2 regions of the Chromobacterium sp. HL1 genome follow, and region 1 is predicted to be linked to the other one. Evidence: riboswitches for the same ligand, from Rfam matches in the RefSeq annotation. Region 1 holds a riboswitch; the other holds the start of a gene.

Region 1 (7,045 bases):
GAAAAAAACATTCCGCGCGCCACGGTGCTGGGCACTCTGATCGCCACCGTGCTCTACATCCTGTCCACGGTGGCCTTGATGGGCTTGATGCCGCCGGCGATGCTGGCCGCCTCCCAGGCGCCCTTCGCCGACGCCGCCCGGCTGATGTGGGGCGATTGGGGCTATTATCTGGTGGGTTTCGGCGCCATCGTGTCCTGCTTCGGCGCGCTCAACGGCTGGAGCCTGATGCAGGCGCACGTGCCGGCCGCGGCCGCGCAGGACGGCCTGTTTCCCCGTCGTTTCGCCCAGATGAACCGCGAAGGCGTGCCTATTTTCGGCCTGCTGCTGTCCAGCGGGCTGGTGACGGTGCTGATGGCGATGAAGTACGCCGGCGGCGACGGCGGCGTCAAGATTTTCGAGTTCATCATTCTGCTGGCCACCGCCACCACTTTGCTGCCCTACGCCTTTTGCTCGATGGCCTTGCTCGCCATCATGCTGATGCGCCCCCAGCAGTTCCAGCGCAAGGACTTCCTGGCGCCGCTGTGCTTCGCTGGCGTGGGTTTCGCCTATTCGGTCTGGGCCTTGTACGGCTCCGGCGCCGACATCGTGATGTGGGGCATGATTCTGCTGCTGCTGGGCTTGCCGGTCTATGTCTGGCAGGTGAAGGAGCGTTACGCCGATCCTTCATGAAGGAGAGGCGGTGTCGGATCCCAAACGCGGCTCAAGCCGCGTTTTCTTTTTGCGCAAGCCTATCGTCATGAGTCAACGGGCTTGCCTATGCCGCCGGCTGGTGGCCTACTAGGGCGCTTTGCTTTCAGACCGGGAGTTGCCATGAGGATAAGCGCCGCCGATCACGCGCTCGTCGCCATCGATTTCACCTATCCGCTGCCGGACGCGCAGACGCTGGCGCGGATGCGGGCGGAGAACGCGCCCTGCGCGCTTGAGCGCGCGGACGGCCTGTTTCCGGAAAACAGCTATTACCGCGCCGGCCGCAAAGGCTGCGCCGAAGGCATGTCGGCGCGGTCCTTTGTCGCGCGCCGCTTGCGCGAGACGGCGGCGCGGCTGGCACCGGAGTACGGTTTGCTGCTGTTCGACGCCTACCGCAGCCGCGAAACCCAGGCGGATCTGTTTCAGATGGTGCTGGACGATGTGCGCGCCGCGCACCCGGACTGGGACGCGGCGGCGGTGGAGCGGCAGGCGCGACTGTTCGCCGCCCACCCGGACGACACCGCCCGTTTCGCGGTGTTGCCGCACAATTCCGGCGGCGCCGTGGACCTGGCGATCTGCCGGATGGACACGGGCGAGATCTGCGATTTCGGCACGGCCTTCGACGCGGCGGAGCCGGCGTCGCGCACCGATTTCTTCGAAGCGCCGCATGATCCGGCCCTGGGTTTTTCCTCCGAGCGCTGGCTGACGGTGCGTCACAATCGCCGCGTCTTGTTCAATCTGATGAAGCAGGCCGGTTTCAGCAATTATGCCGAGGAATGGTGGCATTACGATCTGGGCGACTGCCTGTGGGGGCAGGCGCTGGGCGTGGATTGGATCTATCCGTCGATGGAGGCCGAGCCGGAGAGGCCGGCCTGATCGCCAGGGCCGCCGCGCGGGCGCGGCGGCCCATGGCCTGGCGCTAGCCGGTCAGCGCCTTCAACCAGACCAGCGCGGCGCTGGCGCCCGCGTCCGGCACGCCCAGCGCCCGTTCGCCCAGATAGCTGGCCCGGCCCAGGCGCGGCCGCATGGAGGCGGTTGCCGCGCAGCCGCGCTCCGCCGCTGTCAGCGCCGAACGCCAGGCCGTCTCCGGAGCCTGTCCGGCGTCCAGGGCGGAGGCGAAAGCGTCGGCGGCGGGGGACAAGGCGTCCAGCATGGTGCGGTCGCCCACTTGCGCGCCGCCCAGTTCCGCGACGGCGGCGACGCCGTCCAGAAAGGCGGCCGCCCAGTCCTTCGGGGTGGGCGGGGTCGTCGTGTCCAGCCGCCGCGCCGCGCGCAGCAGGGCGGTGGAGTAGAAGGGCCCGGAGCTGCCGGCAATGGCCTGGCGCAAGGCCTGGCCGACCGCGCGCAGCGCCGTGGCGGGGTCGCTCCAGGCGCTGTCGGGCAAGGCCCGGATCGCGGCCGCGCCGCGCTGCATGCTGACGCCCAGATCGCCGTCCCCGGCCGTGCCGTCCAGTTCGGTCAACAGCGGCTCGGCGGCGTCCAGCGCGTCGGCCGCGGCCCAGGCCGCGGCGCGCAAACGGGGATCGGCCGCGGCGGCCGAGGGCGTGAAAGCGTCGCGGGGCGGCGCGGCGCGCAGCTGGCGTTGCGCCGGCAGACGGCCTGAGCCGGGCCAGGCCGGCGCCAGGGTGGTTTGATCCAGCCAGTTGAGGCGCTGATCGTCCAGCGCCATCAGGGACAAGGAGCAGCCGGGCATTTCCAGCGCGGTCATGAAGTTGCCGCTCCAGGCGCGTTCCACCTGTAGGCCGCGCAGGCGCAGATGCGCCAGCGCGGCGCGGGCGACGATGGCCAGCTCCATCGGCGGCGTGCCGCCCAGGCCGTTGACCAGCAGCGCCACCCTGTGTCCCGAACGCCAGCCGCGGTCTTGCAAGATGGCGTCCAGCAGCGTCGCGCACAAATCGGCGGCCGATGGCGTCGCCACGCGGCGCACGCCGGCTTCGCCGTGTATGCCCAGGCCCAGTTCCGCCTCCCCGCTGTCCAGTTGAAAGCCCGGGCGGCCGGTGGCCGGCACCGTGCAGGCGCCCAGGCCCACGCCCATGGTGGCCACCTGTTCCGCAGCCTGCCGCGCCGCGGCGGCGACCTCGGCCAGGCCGGCGCCGGAGGCGGCCGCCGCGCCGGCGATCTTGTGCACCAGCACCGTGCCGGCGATGCCGCGCCTGCGCGCCGGCTCCACGGTGTCGCGAAGCGCCACGTCGTCGGCCACCACCACGCTGTCGACGGCGATGCCCTCGGCGCGGGCCAGTTCCGCCGCCAGGCCGAAGTTGAGCCGGTCGCCGGTGTAGTTCTTGACGATGAGCAGCACGCCCTTGGGGCCGGCGACGGCGCGGATCGCCGCCAGCACGGTGTCTACGCTGGGCGAGGTGAACACGTCGCCCACCGCGGCGGCGTCCAGCATGCCGTGGCCGATGTAGCCGGCGTGGGCCGGTTCGTGGCCGCTGCCGCCGCCGGAAATCAGCGCCACCTTGTCGCGCAGGCCGCCGGCGGGAAGGTCCGCCCGCAGCAAGACGTTTTCTTCCTCGAGCAGCGCCAGGCCGGGCAGGGTGTCGGCCAGGCCCTCCAGCATCTCCCGCGCCACATGGCGCGGATCGTTGATCAGTTTTCGCATCGCGGTTTCCTTTCCAGATCGGATAGAGATCGTGCTTGGTCAAGATGGATGTCATCTTACGATCAGCACCGGCGCAATGGGGCGGTCATCTATTTTTTGATCGATAAGGAAATGAAATATGTTCGTAATCGATCTTAAACGAAGCAATGCCGGTTCAATGTTTTGCGGTTTCGAATATTTTAAGTCATTGTTTAAGTTGAAGATAAACACGGCTTGCCAAGCCCCGGTCCAGCAACCATAATCTGGCTCGTCATGCAGGAGAGAGTGGCCGTCCGCGCCACCGCCGAAGGCGCAAGCGCACCCGCAATCGCTCAGGCAAAAGGACTGCATCATCGGACTGGCCGCAGCCAGTTCGCCGAATCTGGAGAGCGGCATCCGCGGATGCCCACCGAAGGGGCTAACGGCCGCAAGGCCGGAAAATCTCAGGTGCAGGGACAGAGGGGTGTAGGGAATAGAGCAACACTACACGCTTTTGCTAAGGACGCACCGATGACGGCCCCGAAACGCACCCCCCTGTTTGAATCCCATATCGCCGCCGGCGCCAAGATGGTCGATTTCGCCGGCTGGGAAATGCCCATCCATTACGGCTCCCAACTCAAGGAACATGAGATCGTGCGCAGCGACGCCGGCATGTTCGACGTTTCCCATATGACGGTGCTGGACATCAGCGGCCCGGACGCCAAAGTCTGGCTGCAGCGCTTGATCGCCAACGACGTGGCCAAGCTCGGCTTCGAAGGCAAGGCGCTGTATTCCGGCATGCTCACCCCCGACGGCACCGTGGTGGACGATCTGATCGTCTATCTGACCTCCTACGGCTACCGCATGGTGATCAACGCCGGCACCACCGACAAGGACCTGGCCTGGATGGAAGGGCGCAAGGCGGATTTCGACGTGGACATCAAGGTGCGCCGCGATCTGTCCATCCTGGCGGTGCAAGGCCCGCAGGCCATCGCCAAGGTCTGCGCGGTCAAGCCCGAGCTCGCCGACGTCATCCAGGCCTTGAAGCCCTTCCAAGGCCAGCCCGCCGGCGATTGGTTCTACGCCCGCACCGGCTACACCGGCGAAGACGGCCTGGAAGTGATGCTGCCCGGCGTCGAGGCCGCGGCCTTTTTCCAGCAACTGCAGGCCGCCGGCGTGGCGCCGATAGGCCTGGGCGCGCGCGACACCCTGCGCCTGGAAGCCGGCATGAATCTCTACGGCCACGATATGGATGAAACCGTTTCCCCGCTGGAGGCCGGCATGGGCTGGACCATCGCCTGGGAACCGGCGGAGCGCGATTTCATCGGCCGCAAGGCGCTGGAGGCGCAGAAAGCCGCCGGCCTGAAAACCAGGCAAGTGGGCCTGGTGCTGGAAGGCCGCGGCGTGCTGCGCGAAGGCCTGAAAGTGGTGGTGGAAGGCGTAGGCGAGGGCGTGATCACCAGCGGCACCTTCTCGCCCACCCTCAAACACTCCATCGCGATCGCGCGCGTGCCGGCCGGCACCGGCGATACGGCGCTGGTGGACCTGCGCGGAACCTTGACCGAGGTGCGCGTGGTCAAAATGCCGTTCGTGCGCAACGGCAAAAAAGTTTTCGCCTGAGCGGCGTGCTTGGGCAGGCCGCGCGACGCGGCCGGGAATATCGTTTAAGACCTGGATTTGACTGGAGACACTCATGAGCAACATCCCCGCCGAACTCAAATACGTTGAAAGCCACGAATGGCTGCGCCTGGAAGCCGACGGCTCCGTGACCGTGGGCATTACCGAGCACGCGCAGGAACTGCTGGGCGACATCGTTTTCGTCGAATTGCCGAAAGTGGGCGCCAAGCTCGCCAAGGAAGAGCAGGCCGGCGTGGTGGAGTCGGTGAAAGCCGCTTCCGACATCTACTGTCCGATTGCCGGCGAAGTGCTGGCCATCAACGAGGAACTGGAAGCCGAACCGGAACTGGCCAACGGCGAGCCCTACGGCGCCGGCTGGTTCTTCAAGATCAAGCCGGCGGATCCGGCGGACCTGGACGCCCTGATGGACGCCGCCGCCTACGCCAAGGAAATTGGCGCCTGATGGTGAAAACCGCCTCGCAGTCCTAATCGGCCGCGAGGCGTTTTTTTCGCCCGGTTATCCAGCAACACCCGATTGGCCGCGCAAGCCGCGGCGCGGACGGCAAGCACAGAAGGTCCCGTACTCATGTCTCTCTCCGAACTTTTCAACCGCAAAGAATTCATCTCCCGCCACATCGGCCCGTCCGACGCCGAGCGCGAGCAAATGCTGGCCGCCATCGGTGTGGCCTCCATCGATGAACTGGTGGCGCAGACGCTGCCGGCCGACATTCACCTGAACCGCAAGCTGGAGCTGCCGGATCCGATGCCGGAAGCCGAGGCGCTGGCCGCGCTGAAGGCCGTCGCCGCCAAGAACGTGGTCAATAAATCCTTCATCGGCCAGGGCTATTACCCGGTGCTGACCCCGACGGTGATCCTGCGCAATCTGCTGGAAAACCCGGGCTGGTACACCGCTTACACTCCGTATCAGGCCGAGATCGCCCAGGGCCGTCTCGAAGCCTTGCTGAACTTCCAGCAAATGGTGATAGACCTGACCGGTCTGGAACTGGCCAACGCCTCCTTGCTGGACGAGGCCACCGCCGCCGCCGAGGCGATGGCGATGGCGCGCCGCGTGTCCAAGGCCAAGTCCGGCCAGTTCTTCGTAGACAGCCGCGTGCTGCCGCAAACCCTGGACGTGATGCGGACCCGCGCCAAGTACTTCGGCTTCGAGCTGGTGCAGGGCCATCCGGAAGAGGCGGGCAAGGGCGAATACTTCGGCGCCCTGTTCCAATATCCGGGCGAAGCCGGCGACCTGATCGACCTGACCCCGCACATCGCCGCGGTCAAGGCCAAGGGCGCGGTGGCGGTGGTGGCCGCCGACATCATGGCCTTGGTGGCGTTGAAATCGCCGGGCGAGATGGGCGCGGACGTGGCCATCGGCAATACCCAGCGCTTCGGCGTGCCCATGGGCTTCGGCGGCCCGCACGCCGCTTACTTCGCCTTCAAGGACGAGATGAAGCGCTCGGCGCCGGGCCGCATCATCGGCGTGTCGGTGGACGCCAAGGGCAAGACCGCGCTGCGCATGGCGCTGCAGACCCGCGAGCAGCATATCCGCCGCGAAAAGGCCAACTCCAATATCTGCACCAGCCAGGTGCTGCTGGCCAATATCGCCGGCATGTACGCGGTGTACCACGGTCCGGAAGGCGTCAAGCGCATCGCCGCCCGCATTCACCGCCTGGCGGCCATTTTCGCCCACGCGGTCAAGGCCGCCGGCGGCAAGCTGGTGTTCGACCGCTTCTTCGACACGGTGCAGGTTGAGGCGCCCAAGGCCGAGGCGGTGTATCAGGCGGCGCTGGCCGCCGGCTACAATCTGCGCCGCGCCGGCGGCAATGTGCTGGGCGTCGCCTTCCACGAGGCGGCCAGCGAGGCCGATCTGGCTCGTCTGATCGAAATCTTCACCGGCAAGAGCGCCGACATCGCCGCGCTGGACGCCGCGGCCGCCGACGCGATTCCGGCCGGACTGAAGCGCGAATCCGCCTTCATGAGCCACCCGGTGTTCAACACCCATCATAGCGAGCACGAGATGCTGCGCTATATGAAGAAGCTGGAAAGCCGCGATCTGGCGATGAATCATTCGATGATCTCGCTGGGCAGCTGCACCATGAAGCTGAACGCCACCAGCGAAATGATCCCGATCACCTGGCCGGAGTTCGCCAATATGCATCCGTTCGCCCCGCGCGAACA
Region 2 (7,045 bases), 640 kb from region 1:
GGTGGTTTTGAGGTGGGTGTAGTGGTCGATGGCGTGTAGGGACAGGTCGCGGCCAAAGCCGGACTGCTTGCAGCCGCCAAACGGCAGGCCGGGGTCCAGCGCGTCCACGGTGTTGACCGAGACGGTGCCGGCGCGTAGCCGGCGCGCCACGCGGTGGGCGCGCGACAGGTCCCGGGTCCACACCGAGGCGGCCAAGCCGTAAGGGCTGTCGTTGGCGATGGCCACGGCCTCGGCTTCGCTGTCGAAGGGCATCACCGCCAACACCGGGCCGAAGACTTCCTCGCGCGCCAGCGCCATGTCCGGGCGGACATCGGTGAAGACGGTGGGGCGGATGTAGCAGTCGCCGCCGTCCAGGCTGAAGCGCTCGCCGCCGCACAGCAGGCGGGCGCCTTGGCGGCGGGCTTGGTCGATGTGGGCTATGATGCGCTCCGCCTGGCGGGCGTCGACGATGCAGCCGCTGCGGGTGGCCGGATCCAGCGGGTTGCCCGGTTGCAGCGCGGCCGCCTCGCGCAGCAGGCGTTCCAGGAAGACGTCTTGAATGGAGCGTTGCAGCAAGAGCCGCGAGTTGGCCGAGCACACCTGGCCCTGATTGAAGAAAACGCCGAAGGCGGCGCGCCGGGCGGCGGCGTCCAGGTCGCAGTCGTCGAACACCAGATTGGGGCTTTTGCCGCCGCACTCCAGCGCCACTCTTTTCATATTGGAGTCCGCCGCGTAGCGCAGAAAGGCTTTGCCCACTTCGCTGGAGCCGGTGAAGCTCAGGCAATCCACGTCCGGGTGCAGGCCCAGCGGCCGCCCCACCTCATCGCCGTAGCCCGGCAAGACGTTGAGCACGCCGTCCGGCAGGCCGGCCTCTTGGGCCAGTTGGGCCAGGCGTAAGGCCGACAGCGGGGATTGCTCGGCCGGCTTCAGGATCACGCTATTGCCGGCCATCAGCGCCGGCGCCAGCTTCCACGCGGCCATGTCCAGCGGGAAATTCCACGGGATCACCGCCGCCGCCACGCCCAGCGGTTCCCGGGTGATCAGGGCCAGCGCGTCGTCGGCGCCGGGGGCGGCCTCGCCGTACAGCTTGTCGGCGGCTTCGGCGTACCAGTCGAACACGCCGGCGGCGCCCGGCACATCGATATGGAGCGCATCGGCAATGGGCTTGCCGATGTCCAGGCAGTCCAGCAGCGCCAGTTCGTCGCCATGCCGGCGGATCAGCACCGCCAGTTTTTGCAGCACGGTCTTGCGCTGGCGCGGGTGACAGCGCGACCAGAGGCCGGATTCGAAGCTGGCGCGGGCGGCCCGCGCCGCTCGCTCGACATCGGCCTCGCCGCAGCGGGCGATCTCGGCCAGGGGCCGGCCATGGATGGGGCTGGTGTCGGTGAAGGTGCGCCGGTCGGCGGCGGGCACGAAGCGGCCGTTGATGAAGGCGAGGCAAGGCGGGCGCAAATCGGCGGCGCGGCCTTGCCAGTAGGCCAGATCCTGCATGGGCATGGCGATCACTCCTGTTCAGGCGGCGCGACGGGGTGGGGGAAGCGCTCACATCACGGCTGGTCTTGTCGCGCAGGCTGGAGCCATACTAGTCAGTCGCCTTGGCGGCGGACATCACGCGAAAGCGTTAGAGCGGAAGGCGGGACTAACCTGATCGGGGTAGCTGGCATGCAGCTGAATGTGGCGGATCTGGTGTTTCACCAGCAATTGGGGCGCTTGTTGGACGGCGTCGACAACGCGGCCTTTTGGCAAGGGTTGGCCGCGTTTCTACGGGAACGCCTGAGTTTCGATACCTGGGTGGCGGTGCTGTTTCGCCAGGAGGCGCCGCCGTGGGTGCTGGCGGATCACGCGGCCAATTACGCCGCCGACGATTTGTTCGCCGACTACCGGCGCGGCCTGTATCTGCTGGACCCGTTTTACGGTTTTGCGCTGAAGCGCCCGGCCGCCGGCGTGTACCGGCTGGACGAGGTGGCGCCGGACCGTTTCCGGGAGACGGAGTACTTTCGCCGTTACTTTTCGCGCAATGTGGTGGCGGATGAAATCCAGTTTCTGCAAGTGTTGCCGGAGGGCGTGCTGTCCCTGTCGCTGGGCAGCAAACGCCGCTTCAGCGAGCAGGAACTGGGCGTTTGTAATCTGTTCGCGCCCTGGTTGCTGCCCTTGTCGCGGCTGGCCGCGCGTATGGACGAAGGGCTGCGCCAGCCGGCGGCTAACGCGGGCAGGCAGAGCCGCCGACAGCTGGAGGAGGCGCTGCGCGCGCAGGGCTCCTCGCCGTTGACCAAGCGGGAGGTGGAGGTGGCGCTGCTGATACTCGGCGGCCACTCCACCAAGGGCGTGGCGCGCGAGCTGGGCATTTCGCTGGAAACCGCCAAGGTGCACCGCCGCCATCTGTACGCCAAGCTGGGCGTGTCCAGTCAGGCGGCCTTGTTTCTGCTGCTGGCGGGGATTCAAGCCTGATGCCGCAGCGCAGCGGTAAACAGAGGCGCTTAGACCCGCTAACAAAACCCCTGATCCTGCGTTGCGCCTCCTTATCGTACGACTTGTACTGCCTGCGTCGGCGCGCCTTGGCTCAGGTACGCTGCGCGGTTTTGTTAGCGGCTCTTAGTCAGTGCAGGTCGTGCCGATACATGAACACCGGCAGCCGCCATTCGCGCCAGATGGCGGCCAGGCGGATGGCGAGGCCGACGGCGAAGCTGGCCAGCACATTGAGATCGTGCGGCACGCCCAGCTTTATCAGGCCCAGGTAGAGCAGGGCCACGGCGAAGGAGACGCTGGCGTACAGCTCCTGGCGGAAGACCACCGGCACGCGGTTGCACAGCACGTCGCGCAGGATGCCGCCGGCAATGCCGGTGATCATGCCGGCCATCACCACCACCACCGGGTGGTAGTCCATGGACTGGGCCACGCCGCAGCCTATGATGGTGAAGGCGATCAGGCCCAGCGCGTCCAGCACCAGGAAGACGCGGCTCAGGCGTTTCATATAGCGGGCCACGAACACGGCGGCCAGGCCGCCGGCGATGACCAGGCCGACGTATTCCGGGTGTTGGGTCCAGCCTATCGGGTAGCGGCCCAGCACGATGTCGCGCACGGTGCCGCCGCCCAGGGCGGTGAGGAAGGCGATGACGGTAACGCCGAAGATGTCCATATTGCGGCGGCCGGCCGCCAACGCGCCGGTCATCGCTTCCGCGGTGATGGCGATCAGATAGATCAGGGTAAGCATGTAGTTGCAATGGTCAAACAGGCTGGCGCCGAGGTGAGCGGCGAAGCCGGGTGGGAAAATGGGTTGGCAATGGGCGGGCCATGCCAGGTGGCGCGCAGCCTGGGCAAGAGTTTCGAACACGGGTTTTCCTTGAGAGCTGGTGCACGATCTGCTGCGCTGCGACGATACGGCGTTGAAACCCGCTTCGAAATGCTCATGTACCACGAGTACATTCCGCTTTCTCAGCTGTTTTCGCCTTGTCTCGTCCTTGCTCGCGAGATCGTGAGCACGTTCTGAGCACGGCCGGCGGGCCGCGCATGGGCGCGGCGCTGCCGGCATTGCCTCTCCCCTTGTCCTTTTACCTGAGAGTTAGATGACGGGCGCGGCCTGTGTGCGGGCCTTGCCGGGTGTCACTTGCCCCTTCGGTGGGCGGCTAAGGGCCGGTCACATCATCCGACGCGCTCTGGCTGAAGCGTAGCAGATGATGAACGGGCGCTTAGGGCCTCTCTCCAATCGGCTGGTATCCATGGGCTGCGGTACTGTTGCCTGAGCGATTATGGGAGTTTGCGTCTTCGGCGGGGGCGCATGCCCCTCTCTCCCGCAGCAGGCAAGGATATTAGCGTTTGCTGTATTGTTCAGTCAACGACTGTATACATGGGGCGAGGCAAAAATGTTGCAGTGCGATATCAACATGAAAACGCCCGGACGGCGGTTTGGCTGTCCGGGCGCTTTTGCGCTGGCTGATGCTTAGTTGCTCGGCGTTTTGGGCTTGGCCGCGTCCTTGCCGGCGGCGGGTTTGCGCGCGGCCGGGGTTTGGGCTGCGGGGGCTTTGACCACGCTGGCTTTGCCCGCTGGCGCTTTGGCGGTTTTGGCCGCCGGGGGCTTGCCGGGCGCCGGCTTGGCCGCGGCCGGTTTGCTGCTGGCGGGTTTGGCGGCCGGAGCGGGTTTGGCGGCAGCGGCGCTGGGCTTGCCGGCGGTGGGCTTGGACGGGGCTTTGGCGGCCGGCTTGCGCGGCGGCGCCGCTTTCTTGGCGGGCGCGCTGGCCTTGGCGGCGGGGGCCGCGGCGGGAACGGTTGAGGCTGCCGCTATGGCCGGCTCGGCGGGCGGCAGGATGGCCGGCGCCGCCGGCGCGCGCGTGTCCAGTTGCAGCGCGTGGGCCGCTTGGTCCAGCCTGAGCTGTTGTTCCGGGGCGATGTCGCCGCTGAGCGCCAGCAGTTCATGCGCCAGCTGCCAGGCCTGGCGGCGGCGGTGTTCTTCCGGCAGCAGCTTGGGCAGGCCGGCCAGCGCGCGGGCTTCGTCCAGCCGCACCAGGAAAACCTGTTTGCGGGCGATGTCTTTCAGCTCCATCAGGGTCAGCGGGTATTCGTGGCGGATGTCGCGCATGATGCGGCGGATGGCGTTGAACGGGCGCTCGTCTATGATGCCGCGGCCAATCGCCACATAGGTGAGCAAGCGCACGAAGCCGTCGGCCAGGGAGCCGCTTTCGTAAGCGGGGTCCAGCACCTGGCGCTTGAGTTGCAGCCTTTCCTGTTTGTTCCAGCTGTCGCAGCGGGCGGCGCGGGCTTCGCGCGCGGGCTGCACGCCCACGACGGAGGCCAGCCACGGGGATTCGTACACGGCTTTGAAGCAGTGTTCGGTGGCGGCGTCGCGCAGGTCGCGGTAGCGGTCCAGGCTTTGCGTCATCCAGCCGGACCACTGTTCTTGCAACCGCCACAAGGGGTTGTCCGCACTCACCGGCTGGCGGTGGGCGCGCACGTATTCCGCGGCGGGTTTGAGCCAGCCGAGCCAGGGATTGAGCGGGGAGATCAGCGTGCGTTCCAGCCGCGCCGGGTTGAGCTGGCGCAGCCATTGGGCGCTGGCTTCGTTGCTGACGGCGCGCACGGCCGGGGAAACGAAGCGGTTGTAAATGCCCTGGTTGATTTCGGAGACGCGGCGCACCGCTTCAAAGGCGCGTTCGTCTTCGCGGCCGTCGTCCAGCGCCAGGATGTCGGCCACTTCGCGGGCTTCGAAACGGATGATGTAGCGGCCCTTGATGTATTCCTGGCCGGGGGTGTTGGGCGCCACGTCCTCGATGACGGCCTCGTACAGGCCGGGGGCCAGCACGTCGATCAGGTCCAGCGCGCTGGCGAACTCGCTGTGTTCGCGGTTGGCGATGCCGGCGGAGACGAAGATGCCCAGGTGGCCCACCTTGTTGTGCAGGCAGTAAATGATGGTTTGTTCGTTGTCGCGGATGTCTTCCGCGTTGTCGTACAGGTCCGGTATCCAGTTCAGCGCTTGCTGCGGCGGGGTGATGTTGTCGCCCCAGGAGGCGAACACGATGATGGGGGAGCGAATGTTGCGCATGTCCACGCGGTGCTGGTCGCTGCTGACGATCTTGCCTTCCACCAGGTGGTTGCCCACAAACAGCTGCTGGGAGATCCATTCCATTTCCTGCTTGTTCAGCAGGTAGTGGCCGCCCCACCAGCGTTCAAAGCCCAGATAGCGTTCGCGCTCGGTGTCCACCTTGGCGTACAGATTGTAGGGCTTCTTCCACAGGGTGTTGGCCGGGTCCAGCTTTTCAAAGTTGTTGACCAGGTGGGCGCCGTCGAACTTGCCGTTGCCCAGATCGCCGGCCAGGGAGGCGGTCCAGGTGCCGCCCAGCATGCCGCCGGAGTAGCGCATCGGGTATTTGCCGGTGATGCCGGCCCAGTAGGACAGCGGGGTGCCGGCCAGCAGGATGGGGCCGCACAGCTCCGGCGCCACCGAGGCCAGCATGGCCAGCGCCCAGCCGCCCTGGCAGTTGCCGATGACGAAGGGCTTGCCGTCGCTGTCCGGGTGCAGTTCCCTGACCTTGCCGAGGAAGACGTATTCGGCGCGGCTGACGCTTTCTATGGTCTGGCTGGGCACCGGCTGGGGGAAGAACATGATGAAGTAGCAGGGGTGGCCCTGTTGCAGCGCGATGCCGATTTCGCTGTCCATCTTGAAGCCGCCGATGCCGGGGCCATGGCCGGCGCGCGGGTCTATCACCACGAAGGGGCGCAGCGCCGGATTGGTGGCCGGGCAGCCGGCCGGCGGCAGGATGGCGGCCAGCGCGTAGTTGGCCGGGTCCGGCAGGCTGCGGCCGTCCAGGATGATTTTGTAGTCGAACACCAAGACCGGCGGCTTGCCGCTTTGCACGTGTTGCAGATAGTCCGCGCCGCGGTCATGCAGCACGTCCCAGTAGAGGATGCTGCGCTCGCAGGCGTCGCGCCAGTAGTCGGCGACCGGGTTGGAGGAGAAGAGCTTGGACCAGACGGCTGTTTGCGACCACATACGGCACCTCTTGGTTGGTATGACGGATAACTGGCTACTGTACCCTGCTTTTGTTGCGTTGCAATAGACAAAGTTCCTGCCAGGCGAACAACTGTCAGCGCAACACCACAGTGCGCCGCTCGGTGATGAAGACGCGCCGCTCCAAGTGGCTGCGCACCGCGCGCGCCAGCGCCTGGCACTCCATGTCGCGGCCGGCGGCCTGCAATTGCTCCGGGCTGTAGGCGTGGTCCACCCGTTCCACCACTTGTTCGATGATCGGGCCTTCGTCCAGATCGTCGGTGATGTAGTGGGCGGTGGCGCCTATCAGTTTGACGCCGCGCTCGTGCGCCTGCTGATACGGCCGCGCCCCCTTGAAGCCGGGCAGGAAGGAGTGATGGATATTGATGGCGCGGCCGGCCAGTTTTGCGGCGGCGGCGCTGGAGAGCACCTGCATATAGCGGGCCAGCACCAGCAGTTCCGCCCGGCTGTCCTCCATCAGCGCCAGCAGCGCGGCTTCCTGGCGCGGCTTGTTGTCCGGGGTGAGCGGCAGGTGGTGGAAGGGCAGGCCGTAGGCCTCGGCGATGGGGGCGAGGTCGCGGTGATTGG

The links. Region 1 has a riboswitch for glycine ahead of gcvT (glycine cleavage system aminomethyltransferase GcvT). Riboswitches for the same ligand answer to the same signal wherever they lie in the genome.
Region 2: another riboswitch for glycine. It lies ahead of AB1Z25_RS07765 (trimeric intracellular cation channel family protein); the one in region 1 lies ahead of gcvT (glycine cleavage system aminomethyltransferase GcvT).

The regions. Positions count from the first base shown of each region.
Region 1 is NZ_CP162399.1:1,018,517-1,025,561, forward strand. It holds gene AB1Z25_RS04860 (amino acid permease) at 1-669, shown strand, start outside; gene AB1Z25_RS04865 (M15 family metallopeptidase) at 811-1,563, shown strand; gene AB1Z25_RS04870 (dihydroxyacetone kinase family protein) at 1,607-3,289, opposite strand; glycine riboswitch at 3,535-3,626, shown strand; glycine riboswitch at 3,641-3,737, shown strand; gene gcvT (glycine cleavage system aminomethyltransferase GcvT) at 3,779-4,867, shown strand; gene gcvH (glycine cleavage system protein GcvH) at 4,941-5,327, shown strand; gene gcvP (aminomethyl-transferring glycine dehydrogenase) at 5,451-7,045, shown strand, end outside.
Region 2 is NZ_CP162399.1:1,657,941-1,664,985, forward strand. It holds gene AB1Z25_RS07755 (aldehyde dehydrogenase) at 1-1,476, opposite strand, end outside; gene AB1Z25_RS07760 (LuxR C-terminal-related transcriptional regulator) at 1,642-2,427, shown strand; gene AB1Z25_RS07765 (trimeric intracellular cation channel family protein) at 2,576-3,190, opposite strand; gene AB1Z25_RS07770 (hypothetical protein) at 3,200-3,466, shown strand; glycine riboswitch at 3,510-3,692, opposite strand; glycine riboswitch at 3,694-3,780, opposite strand; gene AB1Z25_RS07775 (DUF3141 domain-containing protein) at 3,917-6,460, opposite strand; gene purU (formyltetrahydrofolate deformylase) at 6,555-7,045, opposite strand, start outside.